Regions from separate parts of the Caulobacter sp. Root487D2Y genome, predicted to be linked through region 1. Evidence: predicted binding sites of a transcription regulator. Region 1 holds the regulator's gene; each other region holds the start of a gene.
The links. The regulator LexA, encoded in region 1, represses DNA repair genes until DNA is damaged. The targets are predictions, from matches to a motif close to ATGTTCNCNANNTGTTCT.
Positions count from the first base shown of each region.

Region 2: a site for LexA is predicted at 1,920-1,937, ahead of uvrA (excinuclease ABC subunit UvrA). Genes of this name have one in related genera too.
Region 3: a site for LexA is predicted at 2,544-2,561, ahead of ASD38_RS02765 (YifB family Mg chelatase-like AAA ATPase). Genes of this name have one in related genera too.

Region 1 is NZ_LMFD01000012.1:142,226-146,778, forward strand. Features, by position in the region: gene ASD38_RS17930 (glycoside hydrolase family 3 protein) at 1-1,587, opposite strand, end outside; gene lexA (transcriptional repressor LexA) at 1,866-2,570, shown strand; gene ASD38_RS17940 (GFA family protein) at 2,742-3,149, opposite strand; gene ASD38_RS17945 (glutathione S-transferase family protein) at 3,201-3,848, opposite strand; gene ASD38_RS17950 (ComEC/Rec2 family competence protein) at 3,851-4,553, opposite strand, start outside.
Region 2 is NZ_LMFD01000003.1:105,164-109,716, forward strand. Features, by position in the region: gene ASD38_RS06285 (ATP-binding protein) at 1-11, shown strand, start outside; gene ASD38_RS06290 (hypothetical protein) at 178-366, opposite strand; gene ASD38_RS06295 (DUF1223 domain-containing protein) at 551-1,288, shown strand; gene ASD38_RS06300 (hypothetical protein) at 1,341-1,805, opposite strand; gene uvrA (excinuclease ABC subunit UvrA) at 2,018-4,553, shown strand, end outside.
Region 3 is NZ_LMFD01000001.1:608,462-613,014, forward strand. Features, by position in the region: gene ASD38_RS02750 (SirB1 family protein) at 1-340, shown strand, start outside; gene ASD38_RS02755 (zinc-dependent alcohol dehydrogenase family protein) at 344-1,351, opposite strand; gene gshB (glutathione synthase) at 1,549-2,496, shown strand; gene ASD38_RS02765 (YifB family Mg chelatase-like AAA ATPase) at 2,627-4,177, shown strand.

The DNA.
Region 1 (4,553 bases):
GGCGTGCAGGGCGACGTCGGCCTGGTCGCCCTGGAACTCGGCATAGGGGTTCTCGCCGAACACCACGATCGCCGCGTCGGGCTTGGCGTCATAGGCGCCGTCGGGACTGAGCAAGGCCGTCCCGCCGCCCGCCTTCACCGCCGCTTCGATCCCGCCCCAGATCGAGGTCGCGCCCGGGAAGTCCGCGTTGACGTTGTCGTTGCCCTGCCACGACAGCGTCCAGCCGCCGGTCTGCTTCATGATGCTGTCGGCCCCGTCGCCGGCCACCAGGATGCGCTTGCGCGGATCGAGCGGCAGCACGCCGCCGTCGTTCTTCAGCAGCACCAGCGACTTACGCACCGCCTCGCGGGCCACGGCCCGATGTTCGGGCGCGCCCAGCAGGGCCTCGTCGCCGGCATGGGGCCGGGCCGACGGCTTGGGCTGGTCGAACACCCCGGCCCGCAGCTTGACCCGCAGCACCCGCCGCACGGCGTCATCCAGCCGCGCCATCGGGATGGTCCCGTCGTTCACCTCGCGGACCATCGCGGCGTAGAGCGCCTTCCAGTCCTCGGGCACGTTGAAGACGTCGATCCCCGCGTTGAAGGCCGTCGGGCAATCGCCCTTGGTGCAGCCGGGGATCTGGCCGTGGGCGTTCCAGTCGCCGATGATCAGGCCGTCGAAGCCGATGCGGTCCTTCAGAACCCCGGTCATCAGGTCCTTGTTGGCGTGCATCTTGACGCCATGCCAGCTGGAGAACGAGGCCATCACCGCCTGGACGCCGCCGTCCACCGCCGCCGGATAGCCTGCCCCGTGCACGTCGCGCAGCGTCGCCTCGTCGGCCAGGTTGTCGCCCTGGTCGCGCCCGCCGTCAGTGCCGCCGTCGCCCAGGAAATGCTTGGCGGTCGAGATCACGTGGTCCTTGTCGAGAAAGCTTGCCCCCTCCCCCTGCAGTCCGCGGACCATGGCGGCGGCGTAGGCGGCGACGATCTTCGGGTCTTCCGAGTAGCTCTCATAGGTGCGGCCCCAGCGGTCGTCCTGCACCACGGCCAGGGTCGGGGCGAACGACCAGTCCATGCCCAGCGCCCGCACCTCCTGCGCCGTGGCCGCGCCGATCCGGCGGACGAGGTCGGGATCGCGCGCCGCGCCCAGGCCGATATTGTGCGGGAAGAGCGTGGCCCGATAGACGTTGTTGTGGCCGTGCACGGCGTCGGACGCCCACATCATCGGGATGCGCACGCCGCCGTTGGCCGGATCGACCGACGCGTCGTAGTAGCCGTCGATCATCTTCAGCCAGTCGCCGACCGAGGCGTGCTTGTTCCCGCCAGGCACCGAGCCGCCGCCGTTCTCGATGCTGCCGATATGGTAGCGGCGCACGTCGTCGGGGACGATCGACTTCATCTCCGGCTGCAGGGTCTGGCCGACCTTCTCCTCGACGCTCATCTTCGCGAGCATCGCGTCGATCCGCGCCTCCATGGCCGGATCCCGGCGGACCGGACTGTGAGCCTGGGGCCAGAGGTCGGGATGGACGACCGGCGCCGGGGCGGCGGCGAACGCCGGCGCGGCCAGAGATCCGGCCAGGGCCAGGCTTAGAATGGCGGTCTTCAGCATCGCGTTTCGTCCCCGCCCGACCTCTGCGGGTCCCGGCGAGACGAGCCTAGCGCAATGACGACAACGCTGTCATTTCAAATTCGGCAAAGTCGAGGATCACCACCTCGATTCGAAAGGGTCGCCGGAATCCGATCGCGGCCGTCTGGGACGAGCCTGTATTTCCTGAGGAATTAAGCCGCCCGTCCGACGAACACCGTTAACTTGACATCAACGAAGAACACCTAGAGAACATTCACAGAGGTTTGCGGTTTGTTCCGCGACGACTGGCGAGGCCGGACATGCTTACGCGCAAGCAGCACGAGCTGCTGATGTTCATCCACGAGCGGATTAAGGAGAGCGGCGTCTCTCCCTCCTTCGACGAGATGAAGGAGGCGCTGGACCTGGCGTCCAAGTCGGGCATCCACCGGCTGATCACGGCGCTGGAAGAGCGCGGCTTCATCCGCCGCCTGGCCCACCGGGCCCGGGCGCTGGAGGTGGTCAAGCTGCCGCAGCAGGCCACGGCGGCCGCGCCGCCCAAGGGTCGAGGAACCTTCAAGCCCCAGGTGCTGGAAGGCGGCGGCCAGCCGCCGTCGTCGCCTCAGCCCCAGATCGCCGCCGACAACACCCGCGAGCTGCCGATCCTGGGCCGCATCGCCGCCGGCACCCCGATCGACGCCATCCAGCACGAACGCGAGCGCCTGCCGGTGCCCGAGACCATGCTGGGGGCCGGCGAGCATTATGTGCTGGAGGTGCAGGGCGACTCGATGATCGAGGCCGGCATTCTCGACGGCGACTATGTGATCATCAAGAAGGGCGACACGGCCAACAGCGGCGAGATCGTCGTGGCCCTGGTCGGCGAGGAAGCCACCCTCAAGCGCCTGCGCAAGAAGGGCGGCTCGATCGCCCTGGAGGCCGCCAACCCCAAGTACGAGACCCGCATCTTCGGTCCCGACCAGGTCGAGGTGCAGGGCAAGCTGGTGGGGCTGATCCGGCGGTATCACTAACCGCCCTCCTTCTGTCATCCCGGAAACGGCGCAGCCGTTATCCGGGACCGACCTGGAACGCGGCGTTCGGGCGTCGGTCCCGGATCTTCGCGCTCCGCGCTCGTCCGGGATGACAAGCGTTTCGTGCGTCAAGGCTGGGGACAGGCACATGTGCCTGTCCCCATCTTGTATCTAGGTCGGCATCCCCGCCGGCCGGTTCTCGGCATATTGCGGCACGTTCAGAGGCGGCAGCCAGGGCTCGCGCCGCCTCACCCAGACCTCGTACTGCGGCGTGAACTGGCCGACCTCGTCCAGCCCGCCCAGGTGGATCTCGATCTCGCCGTCGCCCTCGCCTTCCGCCGTCCAGAACAGCGGCGAGCCGCAGACCGCGCAGCCGTGGATCAGGCCGTGCTCGGCGCCGGTCCAGACCGTCGGCTGGCCCTCGATCCGCACCTTGTCGCTCCGGAACGCCGCGAAGGCGTTGAACGGCGCGCCGTGGCGCTTGCGGCAGGTCAGGCAGTGGCACAGCCCCACCCGCAGCGGCCCGCCCTCCGCCACGTATCGCACCGCCCCGCAGGCGCAGCCGCCTTGCCGTTCCATGGTCGTCTCCATCCGTCGCCTGGCCCTTAACGTCCGACCGCGCTTTGGGCCTCAGAAAGCCAGCCGGCCCTTCAGTTCGCCGAACGGGACCATCACGTGCTGGCGATAGGCCGGACGGTCCCGCAGTCGATCGTACCAGGCCTCCAGGCGCGGCAAGGCCGGACGGTCAATCTCGAGCTCGAAGTAGCGATAGAGATGGGTCCCGATGGCGATGTCGGCCAGGGACAGGGTTTCGCCGACGACGAACGGGCGATCGGCCAGCCGGGCGTCGACCCGGGTCAGGCAGCGGGCGGTCTGGTCCAGGGCCCTGGCCACGGCGGCCTCGTCGCGCTGGGCCGCCGGCGTGCGGTAACCGCCCCAGAACACGCCGCCCAGAAAGGCCGGCTGCAGCGCCGTCTGCGCCCAGTCCATCCAGCCGTCGACCGGCGCGCGGGCGGCCGGGTCGGCGGGCCAGAACCGGTCCGCCCCACGGGTCGCCGCCAGATAGCGCAGGATGGCGTGCGACTCCCAGACCACGGTCCCGCCGTCCGCGATCACCGGAACCTTGCCGTGCGGGTTCATCGCCCGGAACGCCGGATCGTCCAGCCCGCCGAAATCGCCGCCGGCCGGGACATGCTCGTGCGGAAGGCCCAGCTCGCCGACCAGCCACAACACCTTCTGGACATTGGCCGAACTACGCCGGCCCCAGATCTTCAGCATGCCTATCGCCCCGGAACGCCGGTCCAGGGCCGGACGCCCCGCAGCGGTTGGGCCCAGACGATCCACCACTCGCCGCCCCGGCGATAGAGCTCGGCCGCCCCGCCCACGGCGAAATCGTCGGCGTCGAGCACGACGCGGTCGCGGCAGGCCGGCGGGACGGGCGGCGCGGCGCCGCGCAGCACGACGATCTCGGCCTGGGCGCACATGGCCGCCAGGTCGGCCGCGTCCGGCGCGGTCTTGCTCCACGACAGGGCCAGGGCGACGGGCGCCTCGGCGGTCGGGGCGCAGGACCGCCGGCCGCAAGCGTAGAGCGGGCTGGGCGCGGCGCTCTCGGGCACGGCCAGACCCCGGCGGCGGCCCCAAAGCTCGGCCCCGAAGCGGCGGGCGTCCGGACGCAGCAGCACCGCCGCGCGGCCCTGGCGCACCGCCGCCGTGGCGCCGTCGGGGGCGATCCAGACGTCGGGCGGGGCCGGGCGCGGCCACAAGGCCACCGCCAGGGCCAGGGGCGCGCCCAGCCAGCGCAGGCGGCCGCGCCACAGGCACAGCAGCATCAGGCCGACGAAGGCCAGGGCCAGGGTGAACGGCGGGCCGCTGGCCACCACCCGCTGGGCGCCGCCGGCCCCGGCGAAGCCGTCGGCGATCCACATCATCGCCCCGATGCCCCAGCCGGCCACGGTCAGGAAGGGGCCGCCCAGGCCGAAAGGC
Region 2 (4,553 bases), on a different contig from region 1:
TGCTGGGGTAACTGCTCCAGCTACATCCTAGAGCTGTCATCCCGGACGTAGCGCAGCGATGATCCGGGACCGCCGGAAGCGCCGAGTTCACGCGTCGGTCCCGGATCGGCGCTGCGCTACGTCCGGGATGACAGCGTCTTTGACGGCTGAAAGATCGGGCGACGCCGATCGAGCCGCCTAGAAGCTCAGCGCGCCCAGGTCGACGATGATCTTGAGGGCCCAGATCGTGCAGGCGACGCAGACCACCAGGGTGATGATGTCGTCGATCTCGGACCGCTGGCGAGCGACCTTGGCGGCCTTGCCGCCCTTGCCCTTGCCCTTGGCCGGAGCTTCCGAGGCCGCGGGGGTCGCCGGCTTCGCATCCATTTTCGCCGCCGCCTTGGCCACGCTGGTCGTCCTCGAACGGCGCGCTCGATGCGCGGCCTTGCTTCGTTAGACACCGGCGGTGCTGAAGGTTGCGCTTCCAAAGGCGGTTTATTGTTCGTGAACGCTGTAACCTTGACCCGCCCCGCCGCGAACTGATCCTCGACGGTCAACAGGGACGCGCGCCATGACACGAACGACGATGCGGAAGACGGCCTGGGCCAGCCTGGCGGCCGGCGGCGTCCTGGCGGCGGCCGTCGGGGCCTGGGCCCTGTCGGCCCCGGGGGCGGCCGCCGGCGGCTCGGCCCAACGCCCGGTGGTGCTGGAGCTGTTCCAGAGCCAGGGCTGTTCGTCCTGCCCGCCGGCCAACGCCAATCTCAACGCCGTCGCCGACCGGCCCGATGTCCTGGCGCTCAGCTTCGGGGTCACCTATTGGGACCAGCTGGGCTGGAAGGACACCTTCGCCAAGCCGGCCTTCACCGACCGGCAGAAGGCCTATGCCCGCGGCCTGGGCGCCCAGTTGGGCACGCCGCAGATGGTGGTCGAGGGCCGCGAAGACCTGATCGGCGTGAACGCCCGCGAGCTTGACGCCGCCCTGCGCCGCGCCCGGCCGGCCGTGGACGCCAGCGTCGCCCTGTCGCGCGGCCGGGTCGAGATCGGAGCGGGCCAAGCGCCCAAGGCCGGCGCCGATGTCTGGCTGGTGCGCTACGATCCGCGCGTCCAGCAAGTGGCCATCCAGCGCGGCGAGAACAACGGCAAGACCCTGCCCCACCGCGACGTGGTCCGTGAACTGACCCGGCTGGGCGGCTGGAACGGCGCGCCCGTCGCGTTCGCCACCCTGCCGCCCGCGGATCCGGCCCTGCGCACGGCGGTGCTGGTCCAGGCCAAGAACGGCGGCCCGATCCTGGCGGCGGCGCGGCTCTAGTTCAGAAGCGTGACGGACGCCGAAACCGGCATCCACTTTCGGCTGTCACGCTCTAGCCGCCGTAACGCTTCTTCACGTCGTCGGTCAGGACGTTGCAGAGCTTCATCTGGTCCTTAAGGAAGGCCTTGTCGACCTCGCCGGCCTTGTGGAACCGCGGGATCAGCGTCGAGGCGAATTGGAAGCGCGCCTCGACCACCTCCTCACGCTTGACCTGGCCGACCAGCACCAAGGTGTCGAGCGCGTCGTTCAGCGAGGGCGTGTAGAGCGTCTTTTCCGGGATGAAGAGCGGCTTGTAGAGAATGCCCCCGCCTGGCGCGATGATCGTGCCGGCCTCCAGGTCGGGATTCGACAGGAAGAACCGGGTCATGTCGCAGGCGGCCAGGGCGTCCGCCCATCCCTGCGCCTTGTTGATGTCCAGCGACGCGAACACCGACGGCTCGGCGGCGTGGCCGGGCGCGGCCACGAGCAGGGCGGCGAACGAAGCGGCGGCGGCGAGAATCTGGCGAACCCTGTTCATGCGACAACCTTAGGAACCTTCGCCGGACTTAGACAAGGGGCGAGCTTGACCACACAGCGAGCCTCCTGCTGACACCTACTGTCAGCAGCTGGAGCAAGCACGCACCCGCGACATTTGTTCGCATCTTGTTCTTGTGTTAATTCCCGTCCCGCGCCCTACATATAGCCGTCGCGCCGCGGCTCCCCCCACGGCCCCCACGCGTTCCGGAAAACATGGCTGAACAACTGAACTTCATCCGCGTGCGCGGCGCGCGGGAGCACAATCTCAAGAACGTCAGCGTCGACATCCCGCGGGGAGAGCTCGTCGTGCTGACCGGCTTGTCGGGCTCGGGCAAGAGCTCGCTGGCGTTCGACACCATCTACGCCGAGGGGCAGCGCCGCTATGTCGAGAGCCTCTCGGCCTACGCCCGCCAGTTCCTGGAGCTGATGAGCAAGCCGGACGTCGACCTGATCGAGGGCCTGTCGCCGGCCATCTCGATCGAGCAGAAGACCACCTCGCGCAACCCGCGCTCGACGGTGGGCACGGTCACCGAGATCCACGACTACATGCGCCTGCTGTGGGCGCGGGTCGGCGTTCCCTATTCGCCGGCCACCGGCCTGCCGATCGAGAGCCAGACCATCAGCCAGATGGTCGACAAGATCACCGCCCTGCCCGAAGGCACCCGTCTCTACCTGCTGGCCCCGGTCGTCCGCGACCGCAAGGGCGAATATCGGAAAGAGATCGCCGAGTGGCAGAAGGCCGGCTTCCAGCGGCTGAAGATCGACGGCGAGTTCTATCCGATCGAGGACGCCCCGATCCTCGACAAGAAGTTCAAGCACGACATCGACGTGGTCGTGGACCGCATCGTCACCAAGCCGGGCATGGAGCAGCGTCTAGCTGACTCGATGGAGCAGGCGCTCCGTCTCGCCGATGGCCTGGCGGTCGCCGAGTGGGCTAATGTCGAGGAAGGCGAGAAGGAGCCGCGCCGGCTGCTGTTCTCCGAACGCTTCGCTTGCCCGGTCAGCGGCTTCACGATCGCCGAGATCGAGCCGCGGCTGTTCTCGTTCAACAACCCGGCGGGCGCCTGTCCGGCCTGCGACGGCCTGGGGGCCAAGCTGGCCTTCGACGCCGACCTGGTCATTCCCGACAAGGACAAGAGCCTGCACAAGGGCGCCGTCTCGCCCTGGGCGAAAGGGCCTTCGCCGCTCTACACCCAGACCCTGCAGGCCCTGGCCCGCCACTACGGCTTCTCGATGGACGAGCCCTGGCACAAGCTGCCGGAAAGCGCCCGCCAGATCGTGCTGCAAGGCTCCAAGGGCGAGAAGATCAAGTTCGTCTACGACGACAACGCCCGCAAATACGAAGTGGCCAAGCCCTTCGAGGGCGTGCTGCCGAACCTCGAGCGCCGCTGGCGCGAGACCGACTCCAGCTGGGTGCGCGAGGAGCTGGGCCGCTACCAGTCCGACACCCCCTGCGAGGTCTGCCACGGCAAGCGCCTGAAGCCCGAAGCCCTGGCCGTGAAGATCCATGGCCTGGACATCGCCGCCGTCTCGAACCTGGCCATCCGCCCGGCCCGCGACTGGTTCACGGCGCTGGAAGGCCACCTCTCCGACAAGCAGATGGAGATCGCCCGGCGGATCCTGAAGGAGATCAACGACCGCCTGCGGTTCCTGGTCGACGTGGGCCTGGACTATCTGAACCTGTCGCGCGGCTCGGGCACCCTGTCGGGCGGCGAGAGCCAGCGCATCCGCCTGGCCAGCCAGATCGGCAGCGGCCTGACCGGCGTGCTCTACGTGCTGGACGAGCCGTCGATCGGCTTGCACCAGCGCGACAACACCCGCCTGCTGCAGTCGCTGCAGGGCCTGCGCGACCTGGGCAACTCGGTGCTGGTGGTCGAGCACGACGAGGAAGCCATCCTCACCGCCGACTATGTGATCGACATGGGTCCGGCGGCGGGCGTGCACGGCGGCGAGATCGTCGCCGAGGGCAAGCCGGCCGACATCATGGCCAATCCCAACAGCATCACCGGCCAGTATCTGACCGGCGTGCGCGAGATCGAGGTGCCCGAACAGCGCCGGCCGATCAACAAGAAGAAGATGCTGCGGGTCGTCGGGGCCAGGGGCAACAATCTGAAGGACGTCACCGGCGAGATCCCGGTCGGCGCCTTCACCTGCATCACCGGCGTGTCGGGCGGCGGCAAGTCGACCTTCACGATCGAGACCCTGTACAAGGCCGCCGCGCGCCGCCTGAACAACGCCAGCGACGCCCCGGCCTCGCACGAGCGGATCGAGGGGCTGGAGAACTTCGACAAGGTCATCGACATCGACCAGTCGCCGATCGGCCGGACCCCGCGCTCGAACCCGGCCACCTACACCGGCGCCTTCGGCCCGATCCGCGACTGGTTCGCCCAGCTGCCGGAAAGCAAGGCGCGCGGCTACGGCCCCGGCCGCTTCAGCTTCAACGTCAAGGGCGGCCGCTGCGAGGCCTGCCAGGGCGACGGCCTGATCAAGATCGAGATGCACTTCCTGCCCGACGTCTACGTCACCTGCGACGTCTGCCGGGGCCAGCGCTACAACCGCGAAACCCTGGACATTCTGTTCAAGGGCAAGACCATCGCCGACGTCCTGGACATGACGGTCGAGGAGGCCGCCGACTTCTTCAAGGCCGTGCCGCCGATCCGCGACAAGATGGAGACCCTCAAGCGCGTGGGCCTCAGCTACATCAAGGTCGGCCAGCAGGCGACGACCCTGTCGGGCGGCGAGGCCCAGC
Region 3 (4,553 bases), on a different contig from region 1:
CCGGGCCCTGCGCACCGGCCTGATGCCCGACGTCGCCGCCAAGCTGGACGTGCTGATGAGCCCGATCACCGACCGGGCCGTGCTGATCCGCCTGCAGAACAACATCTTCGCCCGCGCCCAGCAGGCCCGCGACTGGGCCCGGGCCGAGCGCTCGGCCCTGCGCCGCGCCCTGCTCGATCCCACCGACCACCATCCCTGGCTGGACGTCGCCGCCGCCCGCGAGGGGCAGGGGGCGCTGGCGGGGGCCCTGCAGGCCCTGTCGCGCGCCCAGGTCCTGGACGGCGGCGCGACCATCGCGGCCCGGGCGGCCCGGGAGCGGATGCGGCTCAGACTCAACTGACCGTCAGATATCGACGACGATCTTGCCGAAATGGCGGTTTGACGCCTGGTGGCGGAAGGCGTCGGCCAGCTGTTCGAGCGGGAAACGCCTGTCGAGGACCGGCCGGTAGCCCGCCACGTCGATCGCCCGGATCATGTCGAGCTGGTGGCGGCGGCTGCCGACGGTCAGGCCGATGACCTTCAATTGCTTGCCCATGATCGCCACGGTCGGCACGGGCCCCGCGACACCGGCCAGGACCCCGATCAGGGCGATATGGCCGCCGTTGCGCGCCGCGACGATGGACTGGGGCAGGGTGCCCGCGCCGCCGATCTCCAGGATGTGATCCACGCCGCGACCGTCGGTCAGCTTGCGGACGGCCTTGCCCCATTCGGGTTCGGATTTGTAGTTGATCAGGCTGTCGGCCCCCAGCGCCTTGAGCCGCTCCAGCTTTTCGTCGGACGACGAGGTGGCGATCACCGTGCACCCAAAGGCCTTGGCGATCTGCAGGCCGTAGATCGACACCCCGCCCGTGCCCTGCACCAGCACGGTCTCGCCGCCCTTGAGCGCGCCGTCCCCGACCAGGCCCCGCCAGGCGGTCACGCCCGCGCAGGTGATCGTCGCGGCCTCGGCGGCGTCCCAACCCTTGGGCGCCCGGGTGAACGCCGTGGCGGGCGCCACAACCAGCTCCCGGGCGTAGCCGTCGGCGCCGTCGCCCGGCACGCCCGCGAAGCCGTCGTCCGGCGCGTCGCCGTCCTGCCAGAGCGGAAAGAAGGTCGAGACCGCCAGGTCGCCGACGGCGAAGTCCTTGACGCCCTCCCCGACCGCCAGCACCTCGCCGGCCCCGTCGGACATCGGGATGCGGCCGTCGGCGGTGGGAATGCCGCCGATCGCCACCAGATAGTCGTGATAGTTCAGCGAGCTGGCGCGAAGGCGGACCAGGATCTCGCCCGGCCCCGGCGGTCCCGGATCGGGCAGGTCGACAAACCGCAGGGCGTCGAGACCGGCGGGCGCCGCGATCTGGATGGCTTTCATGGGCTTGGCCTCCCTTGGGCGGTTGCGTCCGCGCCGGAAATCTTCGTGCGAGCGAGCCTGGGTGAAGCCGCCCGGCCTTTCAAGGACGCCGCGACGTCAACCGGTCGACGGGCAAGTCGCCTCTCGCATTCGGGGCTCCGCCGCCTTAACTAGGCAATCGCGTGCGGGACCCCCGCCCAAGCCGATCCGGAGTCCCCATGTCGCTGAGAGTCGCCGTCCAGATGGATCCCGTCCTGGGGATCAACATCGAAACCGACACCACCTTCCTGATGATGTGGGAAGCCCAGACCCGGGGCCACAAGCTGTGGTTCTACACCCCCGACAAGCTGTCGATGGAGGACGGCCGGGTGTTCGCCCGCGCCCAACCCCTGACGCTGACCAAGACCCAGGGCGCCCACGCCGAGCTGGGCGAGAGCGTGCTGCTGGATATGAAGGACGACGTCGACGTGGTGCTGATGCGCCAGGATCCGCCGTTCGACATGGCCTACATCACCGCCACCCACTTCCTGGAGAAGGTTCACCCCCACACCCTGGTCGTGAACAATCCGGCCGAGGTGCGCAACGCGCCCGAGAAGCTGTTCGTCACCGATTTCCCGGGCGTCCAGCCGCCGACCCTGATCACCAGCGACCACCAGGCGATCTACGACTTCCGGGCCAAGCACGGCGACATCGTGCTCAAGCCGCTCTACGGCGGCGGCGGTTCGGGGGTGGCGCGGCTGCTGGCCGACGACCCCAATCTGGACGCCCTTCTGGAACTGCACGCCATGATCGGCCGCGAGCAGGTGATCGCCCAGAAATTCGTCCCGGCCGTCAGCAAGGGCGACAAGCGCATCCTGCTGGTCCACGGCGAGCCGGTCGGCGCGGTCAACCGCGTGCCGGCCGCCGGCCAGGTGCGTTCCAACCTCCGCGTGGGCGGCCGGGCCGAGGCCGTGGAGCTGACCAAGCGCGATCTGGAGCTCTGCGCGATCATCGGCCCGGAACTGAAGCGGCGCGGCCTGCTGTTCGTCGGCATCGATGTGATCGGAGAATACCTGACCGAGATCAACGTCACCTCACCGACCGGGGCCCAGCAGCTCAAGCGTTTCGGGGGCGCGGACGCCGCCGAGATCCTCTGGGATCGGATCGCCGAGCTCAGTTCCACCTGAGGATTAGGACCTACCTGTAGACGACTGAATCGTCACACTTTCCTGAAATGTTCGTTTTTCGTTCTTGCTCCGCTCCAACGGCCATGCTTGGCTTGTGGATAAAACAGTGGGGCAAAGGGGCGAAAACCCAATGGCCGCAAAGGTCGTCACGGTGGCGTTCGAGGGCGTGGAGGCGCGGCGCGTCGACGTCGAGGTCCAGCTGACGGGCGGTCAGCAGGTGATGGTCATCGTCGGCTTGGGCGACAAGGCCGTGGCCGAGAGCAAGGAGCGGGTGCGCGGAGCATTCGCCGGCATGGGCCTGGCCCTGCCGCCAAGGCGCATCGTCGCCAACCTGGCTCCGGCCGACATGCCCAAGGAGGGCAGCCATTACGATCTGCCCATCGCCCTGGCGGTGATGGCCGCGATGGGCGTGATTCCGATCGACGCCCTCGACGGCTGGGCGGCGATGGGCGAATTGTCCTTGGACGGACGGATCGCGGCCTGCGCCGGGGCCCTGCCCGCCGCCATGGCCGCCGGGGCGATGGACCTGGGCCTGATCTGCCCCGAGGCCTGCGGGCCCGAGGCGGCCTGGGCCGGCGGCACGCGGATCCTGGCGCCGCGCTCGCTGGTGGCGTTGATCAACCACTTCCGGGGCGGCCAGATCCTGTCGGCGCCCGCGCCCGGCCCGGTGATCGAGGGCGAGGCGGTCCGCGACCTGCGCGACGTCAAGGGCCAGGAGCACGCCAAGCGGGCCCTGGAGATCGCCGCCGCCGGCTCGCACAACCTGCTGTTCTGCGGCCCGCCGGGCTCGGGCAAGTCGATGCTGGCCCAGCGCCTGCCGGGGCTCTTGCCGCCCTTGAGCTCGCACGAACTGCTGGAGACCTCGATGGTCCATTCGGTGGCGGGGCTGATCGCCAAGGGCACCCTGACCCGGGCCCGGCCCTATCGCGCCCCGCACCACAGCGCCTCGATGGCCGCCCTGACCGGCGGCGGGCTGAAGGCCAAGCCGGGCGAGGTGTCGTTGGCCCACAACGGCGTGCTGTTCCTGGACGAACTGCCCGAGTTCGGGGTCCAGGCGCTGGACAGCCTGCGCGGGCCGCTGGAGACCGGCGAGGTGATGGTGGCCCGGGCCAACGCCCATGTCCGCTATCCGGCCCGGGTGCAGCTGGTGGCGGCGATGAACCCCTGCCGCTGCGGCCATGGCGGGGCCGGGCGCGGGGCCTGCGGCAAGGCCCCGCGCTGCCTCCGCGACTATCAGGGCCGGGTCAGCGGGCCGCTGATGGACCGCATCGACCTGGCCGTCGACATGCCCGCCGTCACCGCCGCCGACCTGGCCCTGCCGCCGCCGTCCGAAGGCACCGCCGAGGCCGCCGCCCGGGTGGCGCGGGCCCGTCGGCTGCAGGTCGAGCGGGCGGAGGCGATCGAGGGCGCGCCGTCGGGCGCCGAGGCCCTGAACGGCCGCGCCGAGGGCCGCTATCTGGAGAAGATCGCCGATCTCGACGAGGCCGGACGCGGCCTGCTGGCCCGCGCCGCCGAAGCCGGCCAGATCAGCGCCCGCGGCTGGACCCGCGTGCTGCGCCTGGCCCGCACCATCGCCGACCTGGAGGGCGCGGTCAGCGTCCACCGGGTGCACGTCGCCGAGGCGCTGGCCCATCGGCGGACCAACGCGCTGGGCGCGGCGACGGGCGAGGGGGCGTTCTAGAGAAACCCTCTCCCGGAGGGGAGAGGGAGGGACCCGCGCCGTAGGCGTGGGAGGGAGAGGGGTGACGCCCTGTCCGATTTCGCGCGGGGGCGCACTACAGTCGGGGACATGCTCTCACGGCAAGACCTCGGCAGGTTCGTGGAGCGCTCGGGGTGAGTGCGTGTCCCCAACCGATCCGCTGAGCTTGGTTTTGTCCAGGATCGCGGTTTGACGCCGTGGATGTCGTTGGGGACACGCACTCATCCCGCGCTCCGAGGGCGATTGGCCGAGACCTTGCCGTGAGAGCATGTCCCCGGCTGAGCCGTCTACGCTCTGCGTTCAGCCAACAAATCCCAGCGATTTCAACGCCCTGAACTTTCTCGACCCGATTTGGTCC